3 regions of the Streptomyces sp. URMC 124 genome follow, and region 3 is predicted to be linked to each of the others. Evidence: riboswitches for the same ligand, from Rfam matches in the RefSeq annotation. Region 3 holds a riboswitch; each other region holds the start of a gene.
The links. A riboswitch is a leader RNA that binds a small molecule or an ion and turns the genes downstream of it on or off. The one in region 3 is predicted to bind cobalamin.
Positions count from the first base shown of each region.

Region 1: another riboswitch for cobalamin. It lies ahead of ACSNOG_RS23105 (cobalamin biosynthesis protein); the one in region 3 lies ahead of ACSNOG_RS22245 (ribonucleoside-diphosphate reductase subunit alpha).
Region 2: another riboswitch for cobalamin. It lies ahead of ACSNOG_RS00540 (CoA-acylating methylmalonate-semialdehyde dehydrogenase); the one in region 3 lies ahead of ACSNOG_RS22245 (ribonucleoside-diphosphate reductase subunit alpha).

Region 1 is NZ_JBPQTS010000120.1:12,967-19,068, forward strand. Features, by position in the region: gene ACSNOG_RS23085 (alpha/beta hydrolase) at 1-734, opposite strand, end outside; gene ACSNOG_RS23090 (class II aldolase/adducin family protein) at 1,017-1,667, opposite strand; gene ACSNOG_RS23095 (anion permease) at 1,830-3,026, shown strand; gene ACSNOG_RS23100 (hypothetical protein) at 3,055-3,279, shown strand; cobalamin riboswitch at 3,447-3,566, shown strand; gene ACSNOG_RS23105 (cobalamin biosynthesis protein) at 3,695-4,660, shown strand; gene ACSNOG_RS23110 (cobyric acid synthase) at 4,690-6,102, shown strand, end outside.
Region 2 is NZ_JBPQTS010000001.1:122,963-129,064, reverse strand. Features, by position in the region: gene mmsB (3-hydroxyisobutyrate dehydrogenase) at 1-499, opposite strand, end outside; gene ACSNOG_RS00550 (enoyl-CoA hydratase/isomerase family protein) at 496-1,656, opposite strand; gene ACSNOG_RS00545 (acyl-CoA dehydrogenase family protein) at 1,653-2,801, opposite strand; gene ACSNOG_RS00540 (CoA-acylating methylmalonate-semialdehyde dehydrogenase) at 2,843-4,342, opposite strand; cobalamin riboswitch at 4,522-4,699, opposite strand; gene ACSNOG_RS00535 (short-chain fatty acyl-CoA regulator family protein) at 4,765-6,102, opposite strand, start outside.
Region 3 is NZ_JBPQTS010000113.1:4,778-10,879, reverse strand. Features, by position in the region: gene ACSNOG_RS22260 (Gfo/Idh/MocA family protein) at 1-173, opposite strand, end outside; gene ACSNOG_RS22255 (DUF3311 domain-containing protein) at 334-591, shown strand; gene mctP (monocarboxylate uptake permease MctP) at 588-2,213, shown strand; adenosylcobalamin-variant (AdoCbl-variant) riboswitch at 2,441-2,541, shown strand; gene ACSNOG_RS22245 (ribonucleoside-diphosphate reductase subunit alpha) at 2,715-5,105, shown strand; gene ACSNOG_RS22240 (ribonucleotide-diphosphate reductase subunit beta) at 5,105-6,102, shown strand, end outside.

The DNA.
Region 1 (6,102 bases), on a different contig from region 3:
GCGGCGAGCAGCGCCATGGTGGCGCCGGTGGACCAGCCGTGGAGGACGATACGGCGGGCGCCCTGGGCCAGGGCATAACGGACGGCAGCGGCGAGATCATGCCATTCGGTGAGCCCGAAACGGCTGATTCCGTCCGGTGGCCGGGGAGCTCCGGGATCACCCCGGTAGGCGACGTCGAGGACCGGCAGCCGCAGCCGGTGCAGGAGCGGCATGACGACCATGGGGTGCTCGCGGGTGGCGCACAGGCCGTGCACGGTGATCACCCAGGTGTCGCGGGCGGCCGGCAGGAACCAGGCGGGCAGCGGTCCCAGCTCGCCCGGGACCACGACGTCGGCGTGGTCGAGGCCGAGGGCGTCGCGGGGGTTGCCGGCGTGCAGCTGCGGCGTCAGCCACACCCGGTCGCCGGGCTCGGGCACGCCGCGCGTGACGCGCTCCAGGCGGCGCACGACGCCGTCGGCGGCGTGCGGCACGTCCTGGAGGACCGAGCCGACGACGGCGTGCAGGCCGCTGCCGGTCAGCCCGTACGTGCCCGGGCGCAGCGAGGCCTGGTGGCGGGTGAGGGTGATGCGGTCGCCGTCGACGGAGTGGACGGCCAGCCGCGGCTGATCGGGCGGCGGCCGGCCGGGAGCGGCCCGCAGTGCGGCGTCGGAGGCGTACCGCCCGGCCGCCAGGGCTGCTGCGCCGGCACCGATCGCTGTGACGGCGGCCACGGCCGCCCTGGTCCGTATGCCCATGACTTCCAGTGTGGGCGGCACGGGCGACGACGGCCAGTGGGCACGAGGCGCCTGCCGGCGGGGGGCTTGCCGTGGTGGCGGGCGGCGGTCGCAGAGCCGGGCGCGACCGCGGCCGGAGGGTCGCGCCTCCGCCACGACGCGCCGCCCGGGCGGTGCCGGACCTGCCGCCGGGACGGCACCGCTGGGCACCGCCGCGGTGGGAACTCGCCGTGGCGGCGGGGGTCGGGCGTGGTGGAGGTCACGGCCAGGGTGGCCGCAGCCCCGCCCGCAGGGGCTCGGGCCCTACGGGCGGCCGTAGCCGCGGAGCTTTTCCTGGGCCCGGGCCGCCTGGGTGGGGGTGAGGAGCGTCGGGGTGCGGCCGGGGACGGAGGAGGCGGTGAGCCAGACCCGGCACATCCACTCCAGCTGCGCGGTGCGGTCGTAGGCCTGGTCGAGGCCGTCACCGTACGTGAGGGTGCCGTGGTTGCGCAGGAGGCAGCCGGTGCGGCCTTCGAGGGCTTCCAGGGCGTGCGCGGCCAGCTCGTCGCTGCCGTAGAGCGCGTAGGGCGCCACCCGCACCGGGCCGCCGAGCGCGCCGGCCATGTAGTGGATGAGGGGCAGCTCGTCGACGAGCGTGGAGACGGCCGTCGCGTGCACGGCGTGGGTGTGCACGATCGCGGCGGCGCCGGTGGCGCGGTAGACCGCGAGGTGCAGGGGCAGCTCGCTGGTGGGCGCCAGATCGCCCAGGAGCGGGCGGCCCTCCATGTCGACGGCCACCACGTCGCGCGCGGTCAGCCGGTCGTACGGGATGCCGCTCGGGGTGACCACGACCGCGTCCCCGGCCCGCGCGGAGACGTTTCCCGAGGTGCCCACCACCAGGCCGTCGGCCGTGGTGCGGCGAGCCGTGGCCACGACCTCGGCCCACACCCGGCGGATCTCTTCGCTCTCCTTCATCCGTCGCTCCATCCGTCCCTCGGTCCGTCCCTCGATCCGTCCTGCCATCCGTCCCCCACCTCCGGTTCGCGTCACTGATCGGCCCGGCCCAGTTCACCTTCCGTTCACCCAGGGTCTTTACGGTCCAGGCTGTACTGACCATCGAGCTGATTGCCTGGGTGAATGGAACACATCACGCTTCTCATCGGGATCGTGATCGTCACGGCCTTGGTGTTCGACTTTACGAACGGCTTCCACGACACGGCCAACGCCATGGCCACCACCATCTCCACCGGCGCCCTCAAGCCCAAGACCGCGGTGGCGATGTCGGCGGTCCTCAACCTCGTCGGAGCGTTCCTGTCCGTCGAGGTGGCCAAGACCATCTCCGGGGGAATCATCGATGAGACCGCCGGCATCAGACCCGAAGTGATCTTCGCGGGTCTGGTGGGCGCCATCGTCTGGAACCTGCTGACCTGGCTCGCCGGGCTCCCCTCCAGCTCCTCGCACGCCCTCTTCGGCGGTCTGATCGGTGCGACGGTCGTCGCCGTCGGCTTCGACGCGGTCAACACCGACAAGGTCGTCATGAAGGTCCTGATCCCGGCCGTCGCCGCGCCGCTCGTGGCCGGCATCGCCGCCTGGTGCGCGACCCGGCTCACCTACCGGCTCACGCGCGGCCGCGACGAGCAGGAGACCGCCAAGGGCTACCGCGCCGGGCAGATCGCCTCGGCCGCCCTGGTCTCCCTGGCCCACGGCACCAACGACGCCCAGAAGACCATGGGTGTGATCACCCTCGCGCTCGTCGCCGGCGGCGTCGTCGCCCCGCACGCCGACCCGCCCATGTGGGTCATCGTCTCCGCGGGCCTGGCCATCGCGCTCGGTACGTACCTGGGCGGCTGGCGCATCATCCAGACCCTCGGCAAGGGCCTCACCGACATCAAGCCCGCCCAGGGCTTCGCCGCGCAGACCGGCGCCGCGACCGTGATCCTCGCCTCCTCCCACATCGGCTTCGCCCTCTCCACCACCCAGGTCTGCTCCGGCTCGATCATGGGCGCCGGCCTCGGCCGCAAGGGCGGCGTCGTGCGCTGGTCGACCGCCGGCCGCATGGTGATGGCCTGGGGCCTGACCCTGCCCGCCGCGGGCCTGGTCGCCGGTGGCGCCGCTCTCCTCGCCGACCAGGGCGACTGGGGCGTCGCGGCCGTCGCCGTCCTCGGCCTCGCCGTCTCCGGTGCGATCTGGCTGGCCTCGCGCCGCAAGCCCGTCACCCACGACGACCTGGACTCGCGCGACACCGCCGCCGACGCCGAGCCGGCCGGTGTCATCACCGCCGCCCTGCAGGCCGTCGCCCCGCCGCCGGCCGGCCCCGCCGCCGCGGCGGGCTGAGGCTCCCAAGGCTTAAGGAAGAAACAGCATGCACATCGACTGGGCAGCTCTCGGCCAGGTCTTCGGCGTCAGCCTCGTGGTGACGGTCGGCCTGGTGGGCATCTTCACCCTCGGCATCGTCGGCACCTCGCCCCGTGCGGGGGGCCCGGCGGACCCGGGCGCGGGTACGCTCGCGCGGCGCTCGGGGGCGTACGCCTGCTTCGCCGTGTGCGCGGCGGCCGTGGGCTACGGCATCTACTTGATCGTGGCGTAACCCTCACCCGCTCCGCTCCGACCGGCCGGGATCCCTCAGGGGGTCCCGGCCGGTCGGCGTTCGGTGCGCCGCTGCGGCCCGGGCGTCCGCGACTCGTCCCAGGTCAGAAGTGAGTTGACGGCGCACGCGGCGCATGGTGGACTTCCGGAGCCAAACGGCGACAGCAGAGGAAGCCGGTGTGAATCCGGCGCGGTCCCGCCACTGTCACCGGGGAGCGTCTCCCCCACGCGATGCCACGGCGGCGAGCCGGAAGGCCGGGGCGGCGTAGATCCGGGAGCCAGGAGACTCTGGTCGCCGGTCACGTCGAGCCAGGGCGCGGACCCTGAGTGAGGACACATCGTCATGCCCGGCGCCCGCCACCGAACGCCCCGCACACTCCCCTCTCCCCACCGAGGCGTGACGGCGGTCTGAGCCGATGCGTGCCGATCCCATCGGTTTCGCGTGCGGCGCCGCCCTCGGCTTCCTCGGTGACCGCGTCCTGGGCGACCCCCGCCGCGGCCACCCCGTGGCGGCGTTCGGCCGTGCCGCGCAGGCCGTGGAGCAGCGCCTGTGGCGCGACCACCGCGGCCACGGTGCCGCGCACGCCCTGCTGTGCGCGGGCGGCGCCGCCGCCGGTGCCGCCCTGCTGGCCCGCGCCGCGCGCGCTTCCCGCCCCGCCGACATCGCCCTGACCGCCGTCGCGACCTGGGCCGTGCTGGGCGGCACCTCCCTGGGCCGCGAGGCCCGCGCCATCGGCGGCGCGCTCGCCGCCGGTGACGTCGACGTCGCCCGGGAGCGACTGCCGCACCTGTGCGGGCGCGACCCGCAGGCCCTGGACGGGCAGCAGATCGCCCGCGCCGTCGTGGAGTCCGTGGCCGAGAACACCTCCGACGCCGTCGTCGGCGCGCTGGTGTGGGGCGCCCTGGGGGGCGTGCCGGGGCTCGTCGGCTTCCGGGCGGTGAACACGCTCGATGCGATGGTGGGCCACAAGTCCCCCCGCTACCGCCGTTTCGGCTGGGCCTCGGCCCGTCTCGACGACGTCGCCGGCTGGCCCGGCGCCCGCCTGACCGCGGCCCTCGCCGTCCTCGCGGGCCCGGATCCGCGCGGCGCCTGGCGGGTGGCCCGGCGGGACGCCTCCCGCCACCCCAGCCCCAACGCGGGCCCCGTCGAGGCGGCGTTCGCGGGAGCGCTCGGCGTGCGGCTCGGCGGCACCCTGGCGTACGCGGGCCGCGTCGAGCACCGGCCCGTGCTGGGCGCGGAGAACCGCCCGGTGGCGACGGACGACATCGAGCGCGCGGTACGCCTCTCGCGCCGGGTGTCCTTCCTGGCCCTGGGAACGGCCGTCGTGGGCAGGCTCTCTGTCGGAAGCTTCGCACGGTACGCACGGAGGAGGAGCCGGTGACGGCTGACAGGAGCGGGCCGCGGGGCCCGCTGGGCGGGGGCCTGCTGGTGGCCGGCACCACCTCGGACGCGGGCAAGAGCGTGGTGACGGCCGGCATCTGCCGCTGGCTGGCCCGCAAGGGCGTCAAGGTCGCGCCGTTCAAGGCGCAGAACATGTCGCTCAACTCCTTCGTGACGCGCGAGGGCGCGGAGATAGGCCGGGCACAGGCCATGCAGGCGGCCGCGGCCCGCGTGGAGCCGAGCGCCCTCATGAACCCGGTGCTGCTCAAGCCCGGCGGCGACCGCAGCAGCCAGGTCGTGCTGATGGGCAAGCCGGTGGGCGAGCTCAGCGCGCGCGGCTACCACGCGGGCCGCCAGGAGCAGCTGTTCGGCACGGTGACGGAGTGCCTGGAGGAGCTGCGGCGCACGCACGACGCGGTGATCTGCGAGGGCGCCGGCAGCCCGGCCGAGATCAACCTGCGGCGCAGCGACATCGTCAACATGGGCATCGCCCGGGCGGCCCGGCTGCCCGTGGTCGTGGTCGGCGACATCGACCGCGGCGGCGTCTTCGCGTCGTTCTTCGGCACGACCGCCCTGCTCTCGCCCGAGGACCAGGAGCTGATAGCGGGTTACGTCGTCAACAAGTTCCGTGGCGACGTGACGCTGCTGGAGCCCGGCCTGGACATGCTGCGCGACCTGACGGGCCGTCCGACGCTGGGCGTCCTGCCGTTCGCGCACGGCCTGGGCATCGACGAGGAGGACGGGCTGCGCGTCTCGCTGCGCGGCGCCGTACGGGAGTCGGTGGTGGCTCCGCCGCACGGCGCGGACGTGCTGCGGGTCGCGGTGTGCGCGGTGCCGCTGATGTCCAACTTCACGGACGTGGACGCGCTGGCGGCCGAGCCGGGCGTCGTGGTGCGCTTCGTCGACCGCGCGGAGGAGCTCGCCGACGCCGACCTGGTGGTCGTGCCGGGGACGCGCGGCACGGTGCGGGCGCTGGCCTGGCTGCGCGAGCGCGGGCTCGCGGACGCCCTGGTGCGGCGTGCCGCGGAGGGCCGCCCCGTCCTGGGCATCTGCGGCGGCTTCCAGGTGCTGGGCGAGCGCATCGAGGACGAGGTGGAGTCGCGGGCGGGGACCGTCGAGGGCCTCGGCCTGCTGCCCGTGCGCATCCGCTTCGCCGTGGAGAAGACCCTGGCCCGCCCCGTGGGCACGGCCCTGGGCGAGCCCGTCGAGGGCTACGAGATCCACCACGGCGTGGCCGACGTGCGGGGTGGCGACGAGCCGTTCCTGGACGGCTGCCGCGTGGGCGCCGTGTGGGGCACGCACTGGCACGGTTCGCTGGAGAGCGACGGCTTCCGGCGGGCGTTCCTGCGGCGCGTCGCGGAGGCGGCGGGCCGGGCGTTCGTCCCGGCGCCGGACACGAGCTTCGCCGCGCTGCGGGAGGAGCAGCTGGACCGGCTGGGCGAT
Region 2 (6,102 bases), on a different contig from region 3:
CCGCGCCCGCGGCCCCGCAGTGCACGGCCTTCTTCCCCATCGCCAGCAACAGCGGCTCCGCGCGGGCGAAGTCCGCCGCCTCCCCGCCGGCCATGAAGGTGAGAGTGCCGGCCTCGGCGCCGACGACGCCCCCGGAGACCGGGGCGTCCAGCGGCCGGTGACCGGCAGCGAGCACGGCCTCGTGCGCCGTCCGGGCGTCGGCCACGTCGATGGTGGAGCAGTCCACGAACAACGTGCCCGGCCGCGCCGCCGCGAGGAGTCCTTCGCCGCCGTAGAGGGCCAGGACATGGCGGCCGACCGGCAGCATGGTGATGACCACGTCCGCGCCGGCGGCCGTCTCGGCGGCCGATCCGACCGTCTCGACGCCCGCTTCCGCCGCCGCGGCGCGCATCCCCGGCACCACGTCGTAGCCGATGACGCGGTGTCCGGCCTTGACCAGGTTGGCGGCCATGGGGCCGCCCATGTGACCGAGTCCCACGAATCCCACCACGCTGCTCACCACGGCACCTCCTGCAGGGCGTCACCGGTGGCGAGGCGCAGCTCCCGCTCTCCCAGCGGCGCGAAGTACCGGGCCACGTCCGCTTCGCTCACCTCGGCGAGCGTGGCGGGGGACCACCTGGGGTCACGGTCCTTGTCGATCACCTGGGCGCGGATGCCCTCGACGAGGTCCGGCGAGGTCAGCGCCGCGCAGGAGATGCGGTACTCCTGCTCCAGGACCCGCTCCAGCGGCCCGAGTTCCCGCGCGCGGCGCAGGGCGGCGAGCGTCACCTTCACGGCGGTGGGCGACTTGGCGGCGAGCGCACCCGCGGCGTCCCGGGCCGCGGGCACACCGCAGCCCAGCAGCCGGTCCACGATCTCCTCGACCGTGTCCGCCGCGTAGCAGTGGTCGATCCACTCCCGCGCGTCGTCCAGCAGGCCGGGCGGCGCAGGGCGGACGTACGCGGCGAGGACGTCGTGCACCGGCTTCAGCGCCAGGTCCCCGACCAGCCCGGGCAGCTGCTCCGACGGGACGTAGTGGTCCGCGAGCCCGCACAGCAGGGCGTCCGCCGCGCCCACGACGGCACCGGTCAGGGCCAGATGGGTGCCCAGCTCACCGGGGGCCAGTCCGAGGAGGTACGTGCCCCCGACGTCGGGGACGAGGCCGATGCCCGTCTCGGGCATGGCCACCCGCGAGCGCTCGGTGACGATCCGTACGCTGCCGTGCGCGGAGACGCCGACGCCGCCACCCATGACGATGCCGTCCATGACGGCCACGTACGGCTTGGGATAGCGGGCGATCAGGGCGTTGAGCCGGTACTCGTCGCGAAAGAAGTCCGCCGACGCGGACCCTCCGGTGCGCGCGCACTCGTGGATGGAGCGGATGTCGCCGCCGGCGCACAGCCCGCGCTCGCCCGCGCCCGTGATGACCACGGTCCCGACGGCGGGGTCCTTCTCCCATTCGGCCAGGGCCTCACCGATGCGGAGCACCATGGCGTGGGTGAGGGCGTTGAGGGCCTCGGGGCGGTTGAGGGTGATGTAGGCCGCGCATCCTTCGGTGTGCAGCAGGACGTCGTCCGTCCGCAGCACGTCGTCGGTCCGCAGCAGGGTGCGGTCGGTGGAGTCGGTCGAGTCGGTGGAGTCGGCGGAGGTGGCGGAGCCGGTGCGGTCCGGCGTCATCGGACGGCGCCCGTCAGTCCGCGGGCCACGATGAGGCGCATGATCTCGTTCGTTCCTTCCAGGATCCGGTGCACCCTGAGATCGCGGACGATCTTCTCGATGCCGTATTCGCTGAGGTAGCCGTAGCCGCCGTGCAACTGGAGGGCCTTGTCGGCCACTGCGAAGCCGGTGTCGGTGGCGAACCGCTTGGCCATCGCGCACAGCTGCGCAGCCTGCGGGAGCCGTTGGTCCAGGGCCTCCGCCGCCTGGCGGACGAGCGCTCTGGCGGCCGCCAGCTCGGTCGCCATGTCGGCGAGCTCGAACTGCAGGGCCTGCGCGTGGAGCAGCGGCGCTCCGAACGCCTCGCGGTCCGCGAGGTAGGCCAGGCTGCGGTGGAGCGCGCTCTGCGCCCCGCCGAGGGAGCAGGCGGCGATGCCGAGGCGGCCGCCGTTGAGTCCGTGCATGGCGATGCGGAAGCCGTCGCCCTCGGCGCCGAGCCGGCGGCCGGCCGGGACGCGCACGCCGTCGAGGACGACCTGGCGGGTGGGCTGGGCGTTCCAGCCCATCTTCTTCTCGTCGGGGCCGAAGGACAGCCCGGGGTCGTCGCGTTCGACGACGAAGGCCGTGACGCCCCGGGGGCCCGGCTCGCCGGTGCGGGCCATCACGATGTAGACGTGCGAGGTGCCCGCGCCGGAGATGAACTGCTTGACGCCCGTGAGGACGTAGTGGTCGCCGTCGCGCTCGGCGCGCGTGCGCAGCGCGGCCGCGTCGGACCCGGCGCCCGGTTCGGTCAGGCAGTAGCTGCCCAGGAAGTCCATGGAGCACAGGGCCGGGAGCAGGCGGGCACGCTGGGCCTCGTCGCCGTAGCGGTCGATCATCCAGGCGACCATGTTGTGGATGGAGAGGTAGCCGGCGATGGACGGGCAGCCGGTGGCCAGCGTCTCGAAGATCACGACGCCGTCGGAGCGGGTCAGGCCGGAGCCTCCGGAGGACTCGCGGACGTAGACGCCGCCGAGCCCGAGGTCCGCGCCCTTGCGCAGGACGTCGACCGGGAAGTGCTTGCCCTGGTCCCAGGCGACGGCGTGCGGGGCGAGGTGTTCCTCGGCGAAGTCCAGCGTCGTCTCGGCGATCGCCAGCTGCTCCTCGGAGAGCATGGTGCCGGTCATGTTCCTGGTCGTGGTCGTTGTCACCGTCGTCACCGCCGTCATCACCGCATCGTGGGAAGGGTGAAGCTCGCGCCCTCCTTGACCCCGGAGGGCCAGCGCGAGGTGACGGTTTTCGTACGGGTGTAGAAGCGGATCGCGTCCGGGCCGTGCTGGTTGAGGTCGCCGAAGCCGGAGCGCTTCCAGCCGCCGAAGGTGTGGTACGCCACCGGTACGGGGATGGGCACGTTGACGCCGACCATGCCGGTGTTCACCCGGCGGGTGAAGTCCCGCGCGGTGTCCCCGTCCCGGGTGAAGATCGCCACGCCGTTTCCGTAGGGGTGCTCGCTGGGCAGCCGCAGGGCCTCCTCGTAGTTCGCGGCGCGGACGATGCAGAGCACCGGGCCGAAGATCTCCTCCCGGTAGACGCGCATGCTCGTCGAGACGCGGTCGAAGAGGGTCGCTCCGGCGAAGAAGCCGTTCTCGTGGCCGGGCAGGACGAAACCGCGGCCGTCCACGACCAGTTCGGCGCCCTCCGTGGTGCCGATGTCCACGTAGCGGCGCATGCGGTCGAGGGCCTCCCGGCTCACCAGCGGGCCGAAGTCGGCGTCCGGGTCGTCGGAGCGGCCGATGCGCAGCGCGCCGATGCGCTCCTTGAGCTTGGCGACCAGGGCGTCCGCGGTCTCCTCGCCGACGGGGACGGCGACGGAGATCGCCATGCAGCGCTCGCCCGCCGACCCGTACCCCGCGCCGATCAGGGCGTCGGCCACCTGGTCGAGGTCGGCGTCCGGCATCACGATCATGTGGTTCTTGGCGCCGCCGAAGCACTGGGCGCGCTTGCCGCGGGCCGCGGCGGTGGCGTAGATGTGCGCGGCGATCGGCGTGGAGCCGACGAAGCCGACAGCCTGCACCCTGGGGTCCTCCAGCAGGGTTTCGACGGCCTCCTTGCCGCCGTTGACCACGTTGAAGACGCCCGGCGGCAGCCCCGCCTCCAGGAAGAGCTCCGCGAGCCGCAGAGGTACGGACGGGTCGCGCTCGGAGGGCTTGAGGACGAACGCGTTCCCGCACGCGAGGGCGGGTGCGGCCTTCCACAGCGGGATCATCGCGGGGAAGTTGAAGGGGGTGATGCCGGCGGTGACGCCGAGGGGGCTGCGCAGCGAGTGGACGTCGATGCCCGTACCGGCGTTGTCCGTGAACTCGCCCTTGAGCAGGTGCGGGATGCCGGCGGCGAACTCGACGACCTCCAGGCCGCGCTGGAGGTCGCCGTGGGCGTCGGCGATCGTCTTGCCGTGCTCGGCCGACAGCAGGCGGGCCAGCGCCTCCCGTTCGCCGTCGACCAGCTGCAGGAACCGCAGCAGGACGCGGGCGCGGCGCTGCGGGTTCCACTCGCCCCACTCCGGCTGGGCGGCCGCCGCACCGGCGATCGCGGCGGTGGTCTCCTCGTGCCCGGCCAGGGGCACCCGGGCCTGTACGGCACCGGTGTTGGGGTCGTACACGTCGGTGAAGAGCCCCGACGTTCCGGGCGTGTGCTTACCGCCGATGAAATGTGTCAGTTCACGGACCATGGAAGCCTGCTCTCGTCAGGTCAGGTGAGATCCGGGGATGGGCATGGGGGCTCCTGGGGCCACGCGGCTCCGGGAGGAGCTACGCGTGCGCGCTCGGGTGCGCGCGCTCCGCCGGATCACCAGGGTCGTGGTCGTGAACACGGACCGGTGCCATGCGTGTCTGCTCCATCCTCGTGGACAACACGGAACACCCCGCGGCCGGTATCCTGACTCCCGGATCACCGCGCGCCGCCAGCCTTCCCGACGCATGGAACATCGCGTCAGTGGCGTGCTGTCGACGGCACACTCCCCGGTCACAGTGGCGGGACCGTGCCGGAATCGCACCGGCTTCCCTGCACCGCGGGCCTTGGTCACGAACATATAGTTGGACGTCCTAGTAAGTCCACCCCGGTTTTTGCGGCGCCTTCTCACCGGCCCCCTTCTCACCGGGCCCCGTCCTCTGCCACCGGATACGGCACGAACGTGCTGCTGTTCTCGTCGATCGCGAGGGTGCGGCCGAGCGGCGGCACGGCCCGCTGCGGGCAGTCGAGGCGTTCGCAGATGCGGCAGCCCATGCCGATGGGCGTGGCCGCGGAGGCGTTGCCGAGGTCGAGCCCGTCGGAGTAGACGAGCCGGGCGGCGTGCCGGATCTCGCAGCCGAGCCCGATGGCGAACGTCTTGCCGGGCTCGCCCCACCCCCCGCGCTGACGGGTGACGGTGCGGGCGGTCCACAGGTAGCGCTGCCCGTCGGGCATGGCGGCGATCTGGACGTGGATGCGCCCGGGGGCGGCGAAGGCCTCGTAGACGTTCCACAGCGGGCACGTGCCACCCGCCCGCGAGAAGTGGAAGCCGGTCGCCGACTGGCGCTTGGACATGTTGCCCGCGCGGTCCACGCGGACGAACGAGAAGGGCACGCCCCGCAGCCGCGGCCGCTGGAGCGTGCTGAGCCGGTGGCAGACCGTCTCGTAGCCGACGCCGAAGTGGTCGGTGAGCCGCTCGATGTCGTAACGCAGCTCCTCCGCCGTCGCGTGGAAGGCGGCGTACGGCAGGACCAGCGCTGCGGCCACGTAGTTGGCGATGCCGATGCGCGCGAGCGACCACGCGGCCGAGCCCTCTTCGTAGTCCTCGGAGGCGAGCGCGGACAGCTCCCCGGCGAATTCGAGCAGCGCCAGTTGCGTGGCCATGCGGAAGGCCCGCTGACCGGGGCGGAGCCGGCCGGAGAGGTGCAGGGTCCGGCGCGCGGGATCGTAGTGGTGGAGGCGGCCGGAGTCCGTGGCCAGCCGGACGGCGTGGTGCTGCGCGAGGCGCCCGGCCAGGGCCGGGAGCACTCCGCCGGGGCGGACGCCCATGCCGGCGGCCAGTTCCTCCGCCGCGGTGTCGAGGTCGTGGAGGTAGTTCTGGCGGCGGTAGAAGAACTCCCGGACCTCCTCGTGGGGAGAGCGGGGCGCGGCCGGGCCCGCGCCGCCGCTGCCGCCCCGGCCGTCGGCGGCCTCCGCCAGGCGCTCGGTCAGGGCCTGGTTGCGGCGGCCGAGGTCGAGCAGGACGGCTGCGACCGCGGGCAGGCGCGAGGCGAGCTCGGACAGCTCCGACGGCGAGACGCGGGCGGCGGAGAGGTCGTCGGCGAGCGCTTCCCGCAGGTCGGCGAGGACCCGCGTGGTGCCGGCGTCGGAGAAGAAGGCGGGGTCGACGCCGAACGCCTCGGTCAGCCGCAGCAGGACGGGGACGGTCAGCGGACGGGAGTCGTGCTCCATCTGGTTCAGGTAGCTCGGGGATATCCCCAG
Region 3 (6,102 bases):
GTGAGCCGGCCGAGGTCGTCACCGCCCGCGGGCACCCCGTGCTCCGCCGCCGTCCGGGCGGCGCGCTCCGGATCCCGGCTCCAGACGTACGCCGCCTCCTCGCCCAGACCGCGCAGGGCCGGCAGTACACGGCGCCGCACGACCTCGCCGCTGCCGGCGACCGCCCACTTCAAGGACGCTCCATGTCCACCAACTCACCATAAACGGAACGTCTTTTCAACAGCGCTGATGACGTTGTCATACCGATATGCGGACAGGGGGTGACGGTCGGCGGGGCCCTCACCTAGATTTCCTGCGCATCACGCAGTGATCACACAGGGGGGAGTCACCACCATGACGGAACCACCGGAGGGCGGCAGGAGGGCGGTCGTCACCGCGCCCCTCGCCGTGGCGGGGCTGTGCCTCGCCGTCCCGTTCGTCGCGATGCTGTGGGTGGACTCCTACGCCCGGACCGGGCCCGCTTTCATCGGCATCCCCCTCTTCTACTGGTACCAGATGCTGTGGGTGCCGATATCGACCCTGCTCACCGCCGTCGCCTACGTGCTCGTGCGGCGCCAGGAGCGGGCCCGCAAGGCGGGTGAGCGGCGGTGAAGGACGGCGTCAACGGCGTGGCCCTCGCCGTCTTCATCTTCTTCTTCCTCGCCGTGACGGTCATGGGCTTCATGGCCTCGAAGTGGCGGCGGGCCGAGAATGCGGACAACCTCGACGAGTGGGGGCTGGGCGGCCGCTCGTTCGGCACCTGGGTCACCTGGTTCCTGCTCGGCGGTGACCTCTACACCGCGTACACGTTCGTGGCCGTCCCGGCGGCGATCTACGCGGGCGGTGCGGCCGGCTTCTTCGCGGTGCCGTACACGATCCTGTGCTACCCGCTGGTCTTCACCTTCCTGCCCCGCCTGTGGTCGGTCTCCCACAAGCACGGCTACGTGACGTCGTCGGACTTCGTCCGCGGCCGCTTCGGCTCGAAGGGCCTGTCGCTCGCCCTCGCGCTCACCGGCATCCTCGCGACGATGCCGTACATCGCGCTGCAGCTGGTGGGCATACAGGCGGTCCTGGACGTGCTGGGCGTGGGCGGCGGGTCGAACTGGTTCATGAAGGACCTGCCGCTGCTCATCGCCTTCGGCGTGCTCGCGGCCTACACCTACTCCTCCGGGCTGCGGGCGCCCGCGCTGATCGCCTTCGTCAAGGACGCGCTGATCTACATCGTGATCATCGTGGCGATCATCTACATCCCGATCAAGCTGGGTGGTTTCGACCACATCTTCAGCAAGGCGGGCGAAGCGTTCGCGGTGAAGAACCCGGAGACCGGCAAGCCGCGCGGCGCCCTGGTGAGCGGGCCCGACGCGCAGTGGGCGTACGCCACGCTCGCGCTCGGCTCCGCGATGGCGCTCTTCCTCTACCCCCACTCGGTGACTGCGGTTCTCTCCAGCAAAGGCCGCAACGTCATCCGCCGCAATACGACGATCCTGCCGCTGTACTCCCTGATGCTGGGCCTGCTGGCGATGCTCGGCTTCATGGCCATCGCCGCCGGGATCAAGGTGAAGAACGGGCAGCTCGCGATCCCCCAGCTGTTCGAGGACATGTTCCCGGACTGGTTCACGGGCGTGACCTTCGCGGCCATCGGCATCGGTGCCCTGGTCCCGGCCGCGATCATGTCGATCGCAGCGGCGAACCTTTTCACCCGCAACATCTACAAGGACTTCATCCGGCCGGACGCCTCGCCCGGGCACGAGGCGAAGGTCTCCAAGCTCGCGTCGCTGCTGGTGAAGGTCGGCGCGCTCGTCTTCGTCCTCACCATGGACAAGACCGTCGCCATCAACTTCCAGCTGCTCGGTGGCATCTGGATCCTGCAGACGGTCCCCGCTCTCGTGGGCGGCCTCTTCACCCGCTGGTTCCACCGCTGGGCCCTGCTGGCCGGCTGGGCCGCGGGCATGGTCTACGGCACCTGGAAGGCGTACGACACGCCGAGCGCCACGCAGGATCATTTCGGCAATACCAACCTCATCCCCCTTATCGGGGAAAAGGGTTATATCGGGCTCACGGCCTTCGTGCTCAATGTGATCGTCGTCATCGTCCTGACCTTCGTCCTGAAGGCGCTCGGCGCGCCGGACGGCAAGGACGAGACCGCCGCCGCGGACTACACGGCGGACGCCGGCGACCCGGGGGTGCAGGCCGAGCTCCCGCCGGCCACCGCAGGGGCCCCTGGAGGCCACTAGAGCGACCCTCGGCGGGGCCCTCGCCCCGCGGAGCCGACCGGGCCGTCACGCCCCTCTGGAGGGCGCGTGACGCCCCTTCGCCGTGCCCCTCGCCCGGCACCCCTCCGACCTGCGGACCCACCCTCAACACCGGGGCCTGATAACACATTCCGACCCATGCGCTTACCGCGCGACACAACATGTGGGGGCGCGTACGGGGGGCGGCACTAGATGTATGCTCGTCCTCGCTGTCGTCGCAGGGGAATCCGGTGGAAATCCGGAACTGTCCCGCAACGGTGCATGTATGCCGTTAAGCCGCGCATGCAGGAGTCCGAGTACCTGCCGGCAGCCGCCCTCCACCGAGCCTGCCCTGGGCTCGGCTATGGGCGTTGAATTCGTCCGGGCCTCGCGGGTTGGGCCGGCGGACGCCTACGAGGCATGCCCTGGTCCATCAGGCGTGCCCGTGCGCGACCGTCGAGCCCTCCCGCCGGCCCCCACCCAGCCGAGCGAGGGAGAGCCTCAGTGACCATCGCGCCCGCCGATCCGGTCTCAGCGACTGCGGAAGCGACCGGCGGCCCCGGGACCGCGCTGCTGCGCACCCTGACCGACCTCACCGCCGACCTTCCCGCCACCGACCCGGGCAAGGTCGCCGCCGCCGCACTGCGGGGCCGGAGCGCGAACTCGGACGAGGCCGAGCTGCGCTCCCTCGCCACCGAGGCCGCCGCCGGGCTGATCGCCGAGGAGCCCGAGTACTCCAAGCTCGCCGCCCGGCTGCTCACCCGCGCGATCGCCGAGGAGGCCGCCGGCCAGGGCGCCACGTCCTTCTCCGCCTCGGTCGCCGTCGGCCACCGCGAGGGCCTGATCGCGGACGACACCGCCGCGTTCGTGGCCGGTCACGCCGCGCGCCTGGACGAGCTGGTCGAGAAGGCCCTCGCCGACGGCGCCGACGACCGCTTCGGCTACTTCGGCCTGCGCACCCTGCACAGCCGCTACCTGCTGCGCCACCCGATCACCCGCAACGTGATCGAGACCCCGCAGCACTTCCTGCTGCGCGTGGCCTGCGGCCTGGCCGAGGACCACTCCGAGCGCGCCGTCGCCGACGTCGCCGAGCTCTACGGCCTGACGAGCAGCCTGTCGTACCTGCCGTCCTCCCCGACGCTGTTCAACTCCGGCACCCGCCACCCGCAGATGTCGTCCTGCTACCTGCTGGACTCCCCGCTGGACGAGCTGGACTCGATCTACGACCGCTACCACCAGGTGGCGCGCCTGTCGAAGCACGCCGGCGGCATCGGCCTGTCGTACAGCCGCATCCGCTCGCGCGGCTCGCTGATCCGCGGCACCAACGGCCACTCCAACGGCATCGTGCCGTTCCTGCGCACCCTCGACGCCTCCGTCGCCGCCGTCAACCAGGGCGGCCGCCGCAAGGGCGCGGCCTGCGTCTACCTGGAGACCTGGCACGCCGACATCGAGGAGTTCCTGGAGCTCCGCGACAACACCGGTGAGGAGGCCCGCCGCACCCACAACCTCAACATCGCGCACTGGATCCCGGACGAGTTCATGCGCCGCGTCGAGGCCGACGCCGAGTGGTCGCTGTTCTCCCCGGCCGACACGCCCGATCTGGTCGACCTCTACGGCGACGAGTTCGACGCCGCGTACCGCAAGTACGAGGCCGAGGGCAAGGCCGTCAAGCAGATCCCGGCCCGCGTGCTCTACGCCCGCATGATGCGCACCCTCGCGCAGACCGGCAACGGCTGGATGACGTTCAAGGACGCCGCCAACCGCACCGCCAACCAGACGGCCGAGAAGGGCGCGGTCGTCCACTCCTCGAACCTCTGCACGGAGATCCTCGAGGTCACGAACGACGGCGAGACCGCGGTCTGCAACCTGGGCTCGGTCAACCTCGCGCAGCACCTCGGTGCCGAGGGCGAGATGGACTGGGAGAAGCTGGACCGCACGGTCCGCACGGCCGTCACCTTCCTCGACCGCGTCGTGGACATCAACTTCTACCCGACCGAGCAGGCCGGGAACTCCAACAGCCGCTGGCGCCCGGTGGGCCTGGGCCTGATGGGTCTGCAGGACGTCTTCTTCCGCCTGCGCATGGCCTTCGACTCGGCCGAGGCGAAGGCGCTGTCCACCAAGATCTCCGAGCGGATCATGCTGGCGGCCTACGAGGCCTCTGCCGACCTCGCCGAGCGGCACGGCCCGCACCCGGCCTGGTCCGCGACCCGCACCGCCCGCGGCGTGCTCCACCCGGACCACTACCCCAACGCCGTGGCCGCCTGGGAGGACCGCTGGGAGGCGCTGCGCGCCCGCATCGCCGAGGTCGGCATGCGCAACTCGCTGCTGCTCGCCATCGCCCCGACGGCGACCATCGCCTCCATCGCGGGCGTCTACGAGTGCATCGAGCCGCAGGTCTCCAACCTCTTCAAGCGCGAGACGCTCTCGGGTGAGTTCCTCCAGGTCAACACCTACCTGGTGGAGGACCTCAAGAAGCTCGGCGTGTGGGACCGCGCCACCCGCGAGGCGATGACCGAGGCCAACGGCTCGATCCAGGACATGAAGTGGATCCCGCAGGAGGTGCGCGACCTCTACCGCACCGCCTGGGAGATCCCGCAGCGCGCCCTGATCGACATGGCCGCGGCCCGTACGCCGTACCTGGACCAGAGCCAGTCGCTGAACCTCTTCATGGCCTCGCCCACCATCGGCAAGCTCAGCTCGATGTACGCGTACGCCTGGAAGCAGGGCATCAAGACGACGTACTACCTGCGCTCGCGCCCGGCGACCCGCATCGCCCGCGCCGCCTCCGGCGGTGCCGCGGCCCCCGCCACCATCCCCGTGCAGCAGGCCGCGCCCGACGCGGACGCCATCGCCTGCTCCCTTGAGAACCCCGAGTCCTGCGAGGCCTGCCAGTAATGTCCGCCGCTGAACAGAAGAACCTGCTCGACCCCGGCTTCGAGCTGACCCTGCGTCCGATGCGGTACCCGGACTTCTACGACCGCTACCGCGACGCGATCAAGAACACCTGGACCGTCGAGGAGGTCGACCTCCACTCGGACGTCGCCGACCTCGCCAAGCTCTCCCCGGGCGAGCAGCACATGATCGGCCGCCTCGTCGCGTTCTTCGCGACCGGCGACTCGATCGTGGCGAACAACCTTGTGCTGACGCTGTACAAGCACATCAACTCCCCCGAGGCGCGGCTGTACCTTTCGCGGCAGCTCTTCGAGGAGGCCGTGCACGTCCAGTTCTATCTGACGCTGCTCGACACCTACCTGCCCGACCCGGACGAGCGCGCGGCGGCGTTCGCGGCCGTGGAGAACATCCCCTCCATCCGCGACAAGGCGCAGTTCTGCTTCAAGTGGATCAACGAGGTCGAGAAGATCGACCGCCTGGAGACGAAGGCCGACCGCCGCCGCTTCCTGCTCAACCTGATCTGCTTCGCGGCCTGCATCGAGGGCCTGTTCTTCTACGGCGCCTTCGCCTACGTGTACTGGTTCCGCAGCCGCGGCCTGCTGCACGGCCTGGCGACCGGCACCAACTGGGTCTTCCGCGACGAGACCATGCACATGAACTTCGCGTTCGAGGTCGTGGACACCGTCCGCCAGGAGGAGCCCGAGCTCTTCGACGACGAGCTCCAGCAGCAGGTCACCGACATGCTGAAGGAGGCCGTCGAGGCCGAGCTGCAGTTCGGCCGCGACCTGTGCGGCGAGGGCCTGCCGGGCATGAACACCGAGTCCATGCGCGAGTACCTCCAGTGCGTCGCCGACCAGCGCCTGCAGCGCCTGGGCTTCGCCCCGGTCTTCGGCTCGGAGAACCCGTTCTCCTTCATGGAGCTGCAGAACGTCCAGGAGCTCACCAACTTCTTCGAGCGCCGCGCCTCCGCGTACCAGATGGCGGTCGAGGGCTCGGTCGG